DNA from 2 places in the Dermacoccus sp. BD5 genome. Region 2 is predicted to be linked to the other one. Evidence: riboswitches for the same ligand, from Rfam matches in the RefSeq annotation. Region 2 holds a riboswitch; the other holds the start of a gene.
The links. Region 2 has a riboswitch for S-adenosylmethionine ahead of NQ706_RS00755 (homoserine O-acetyltransferase). Riboswitches for the same ligand answer to the same signal wherever they lie in the genome.
Positions count from the first base shown of each region.

Region 1: another riboswitch for S-adenosylmethionine. It lies ahead of NQ706_RS12045 (MetQ/NlpA family ABC transporter substrate-binding protein); the one in region 2 lies ahead of NQ706_RS00755 (homoserine O-acetyltransferase).

Region 1 covers NZ_JANJER010000018.1:30,766-32,960, reverse strand. The annotation lists gene NQ706_RS12045 (MetQ/NlpA family ABC transporter substrate-binding protein) at 1-997, opposite strand, end outside; SAM riboswitch class IV at 1,176-1,287, opposite strand; partial or broken gene NQ706_RS12040 (neutral/alkaline non-lysosomal ceramidase N-terminal domain-containing protein) at 1,498-2,161, shown strand; gene NQ706_RS12035 (neutral/alkaline non-lysosomal ceramidase N-terminal domain-containing protein) at 2,188-2,195, shown strand, end outside.
Region 2 covers NZ_JANJER010000001.1:174,920-177,114, reverse strand. The annotation lists gene NQ706_RS00760 (hypothetical protein) at 270-1,208, shown strand; SAM riboswitch class IV at 1,298-1,406, shown strand; gene NQ706_RS00755 (homoserine O-acetyltransferase) at 1,441-2,195, shown strand, end outside.

The sequences.
Region 1 (2,195 bases), on a different contig from region 2:
CCTTCGCCTTGATCTGGGCCTCGAGCTTCGCGAGGATGCCCTGCACCTCGGAGGCGGAGTTGTTCACGAGGACGCTCGTGCCCTTCGTGCGCTCCTCGATGAGCTTCTCGACGCTCGGGTCGTGGTAAGCCTTGACGAACTTGGCGTAGTCGGCGTTGTCCTTGTCCGCGGCGCGCGCGACGACGACGTTGATGTACGGCTTCGACGAGGCCGCATGCGGGTCGTCCTTGAACAGGGCCTTGCTCGGGTCGAGCTTCGCGTCCGCGGCGAAGTTGTTGTTGACGATCGCGCCGTCGACGGACGGCAGCGCGGCCGCGGTCTGCTCGGCGTTGACCGCTGTGACGGTGACCTTCGAGGCGCCGGCGTCGATGTCGGCCGGGGTCGACAGCGAGGTGCCACCACCCTTGAGCTTCAGCAGTCCGGCGCTCTGCAGCAGCAGCAAGGCGCGTGCCTGGTTCGTCGGATCGTTGGGGATGGCGATCTTGCCGCCCTGGGGGAACTGGCCGATGCTCGTGTGCTTCTTCGAGTACAGCGCCAGCGGGACGATGTACGTCGCCCCGATGGGCGTGAGGTTCTGCTTCGCCTTGGTGTTGTAGTCGGCGAGGAATTGCAGGTGCTGGAACTGGTTGAGGTCGACCTGGCCCTCGGAGAGCGCGGGGTTGGCCTGGGTGTAATCAGAGAAGTTGACCGGTTCGATGTCGAGGCCGTACTTGTCCTTGCCCACCTTGACGAGCTGGTTCCAGTACGGGTCCGACGCCTCCGTCGTGCCCACCTTGAGGTGGGTCAGCTTGTCGTCACTGCTCCCGCCGAGCACCTTGGCCCCGATGCCGGCGGCCAACGCGACGACGAGGACGCCTGCGCCGATCGCGACGTACTTGCCCGTGTTGTTCTTCGGTTTCGGGGGCAGGGCGGTCGCGCCGTTCTCGGCGCTCGTGGCGTCATGCGTGGACGAGGCGGGCGTCGAGGTCTCGTCGGCGGGGGTGTGCTTGTCGGTCATGATCTCTCCTGGTGAGGCGGCAAGGATGCGAATGCGCGGAGCTGGCGCGGATGCGCGGAGTCAGCGCGAAGGCGGGGGCGCCGGGGTGGGGCGCGGTGCGCGGTGTCGTGCGGGGCATGCCTTTCGGGGCCTGGGCAGCGCAACGGAAGGTTCACGAGGATGCCGTCACGTTGGGTGCCGAGCGTGCTTGCCGCGTGGTCGACGCGGCCGGGTCATCACCTGGAGCACCCCGCCACGCGTGTGAGGGTTGCCGTCCGACCAGCCAGGGCTTTGCATCGGATCTCGTGACCGGCAGCGACATTAGAGCCGCGCACGACAAAGCGTCAAGTCGTGGCACTGGAGATGAGACGTGGCGCGAGAATTGTGGCGTGGGACACGCGGGATGGGCTGGTGCGGCGTCTTTCGCCTTCGAGGCGGGTGAGTCATTTCCTCGCACCGCTTTGGACGATCGTCTAGGTGGGCGACGAGTGTGACGTCGGTCACGCGCCGAGGGGGAAGACATGGCAACCATCACCCGCCGAACGTTCGGAACGGGGGTCACGGCCGCTGCCGCGAGCCTGAGCATGCCGCTGGCTGCCCCTGCTGACGCCGCGAGCGGGGATGCCTACCTCGTCGGCGCCGGGCTGTACGACATCACCGGTGCCGTCGCCGAGACCGGCGCTTTCGGCTACGCCGCCAACCAGACGATGACGGGCCTGCACGCGCGGTTGTACGCACGCCTTCATCATCGGCGCCTCGGGCGGCGGCTCGCGTCTCGTCTTCGTCAGCGTCGACCTCGGGGCCGTGTTCCAGTCGATCAAGCTGACCGTCGTCGAGCGGCTTCGCCGCCGGCTCGGCAGCGTCTACACCGACGAGAACGTCATGCTCTCCGCGACGCACACGCACGTCGGCAACTCCGGGCACAGCGATGATCGGCTCTACCAGATCGCCGGAAACGACGGCGCGGGCTACGGGTACGACGAACACAACTACGACGCGGTGGTCACGGGCATCGTCGAGGCCATCGCACGGTCTCACGCGAATCTCGAGCCGGGCCGCGTCAGCCTCAAGACGGGCACGCTGACGGGCGCGACGCGCAACAGGTCCCTGCCCGCCTACGAGGCGAACAAGGACGCCGCGGCGTTCGGCTCGTCCGTCAACGAGGAGGTCTGCAGCTCGAGCTGACGGCGGCGGACGGCACGCCCCGAGGATTGATCAA
Region 2 (2,195 bases):
TTCCTGACTCCGCACCGAGCGCCACTCGTCTTCGTACGGGTGGCGTTCGGCGTGTCCGGGCCGGTTCGGCGATGTGTCGTCCGAGCGCGTCAACGGGCTTGCGGGCGACGATCTGACGGGCCGCGAACCCCCGCCTGGCCTTGCTCGAACGGCCCACTCACCCACAGGTGTGACGGCTACGGCCCGTTTCGCGGCCCGCAGGATGCCTCGTCCACAGGTCTGTGGCTCGTGGTAAGCGCGCGGGTGGCGTCATGGGTTTCGCTGGGGGCATGAAGACAACAACACGACTCAAGGGCCTCAGCGCCCTGGTGGCAGGCCTTCCCGATCTCGTCGGCTCCGAGGGGGCGGGCGCCGTCATCGTCCTGTTCGAACGTGACGGTGCGCTCGCGGGGGTGCTCGGCTGGGCGGACGATGCGTGCGACGGGGAGACGGCGCACATGCTCGACGTCGTCGCTGAGCGGCGCGCGACGATGGGTGCGCAGGCCGCCATCGCCATCGCCTATCGCTGCGAGCCGGGCCGCGTCGACATCGCGGCCCTCGCGAAACGCATCGAGCGCCGCGTGCCGCTGCACCACGTCCTCGGTGCCAGCGACGAGCACTGGTGGGCCATCGAATGCGAGCTCGGCTGCTGTGACGGCGCGATCCACGAGATCCCGTCCCTGTCAGAGCAGACCCGCGAGCAGCTTCGCGACGTCCGCCGCGGCGGCGAGGCCATGGCCGCCACCGCGCGCCCCGTTCCCAGCGTCGTCGACGTTCGAGCCGCCTGGGCACGGTTGTGCGACGTCCCCGACACCGCGTCGGGCACCCGGCGACGCTCCCGCAGCGCCGACCTGCAGGTGCTCGCCGACGCTGTCGTCGACGGCCCGACGCGCGATGAGATCCTCCTGTGCGTCGCACCCGAACTCTTCCGTCTGCTGAGCCCGGGCACGCCGCTCGGCGAGCCGGGCCCGCCGATGACGAGCGCGTGCCTGCGAACTTGGCTGCCGCTCGTGCCGCGCCACGGCCGCGCCGCGTGGAAGGCCCTCGAGGCCGCCGCGACCTGGCGCGAAGGCGACCTGCGGGGAGCCGGTGCGTGCGCCGCGGCGTCGCTGCGCATCGGGCGGACGTCATTGGGGCAACTGCTGCGCGACATCACAGGCACGGGGTTGTCGTACGAGCAGGCCGTCGGTGCGCTCCACACGAAGGCTCGGCAGAGTTCCGTCGCCTGACGAGCGTGCCGGTTGTGGGAGCGCGCCACATCGTGGACGTCGTCGCGCGAACGATGGAAGCCGCGGGCAGGGCCGCCTACTGTGTCGCAGGTCAAGAGTTTCAGCGACACAAGCCCCGGCTTGCTGAGCGGCAACCCTCCCTCGCGGCGGGGTGCCCCGGGTGACGACAGGGCCGCCCGTGGGCGGCAAGCGCGAGAGGTGGGTTGCGACCCACCTCGGAATCGAGGACGTCATGGTTTCGCACCGTCGCCTCGCCGTGGCCGACCCCGCGGCGCCCCTCACCGACGACGGGTTCAACCCGCACGCACGTGCCGTCCACATCGGCACCCTGACGCTGGAGAACGGCGCCGCCCTGCCCGACGTCATCATGACGTACGAGTGCTGGGGCGAGCTGAACGACGACGCGAGCAACGCCGTCCTCGTCGAGCACGCCCTGACCGGAGACTCGCACGTCGTCGGGCCGGTCGGCCCCGGGCAGCCGACGGCGGGGTGGTGGCCTGGTCTCATCGGCCCCGGCGCGCCCCTCGACACCGACGAGCTGTTCGTCGTGGCGATCAACGTCCTCGGCGGCTGTCGCGGCAGCACGGGTCCCATGTCGCTCGCACCAGACGGCCGGGTGTGGGGCGGGCGCTTCCCACACGTCAGCGTCAGGGATCAGGCGCGCGCCGAGGCGCGGGTCGCCGACGCTCTCGGCATCGCGCGCTTCCATACCGTCATCGGCGGCTCCTTCGGCGGGATGCGCGCCGCGGAGTGGGTGGCGACCTTCCCGCATCGGGTGCAGCGCGCCCTCGTCGTCGCGAGCTGCGCGGCGGCGGGCGCCGACCAGATCGCGTGGGGGCACACGCAGGTGCGGGCAATCGAAGCTGACCCGGATTTCCGGGGTGGCGGCTACCTCGAGCAGGGCGTCTTCCCGACGTCGGGGCTCGGGCTCGCCCGCCAGATCGCGCACACCTCCTACCGCAGCGCGAACGAGTTGCAGGAGCGGTT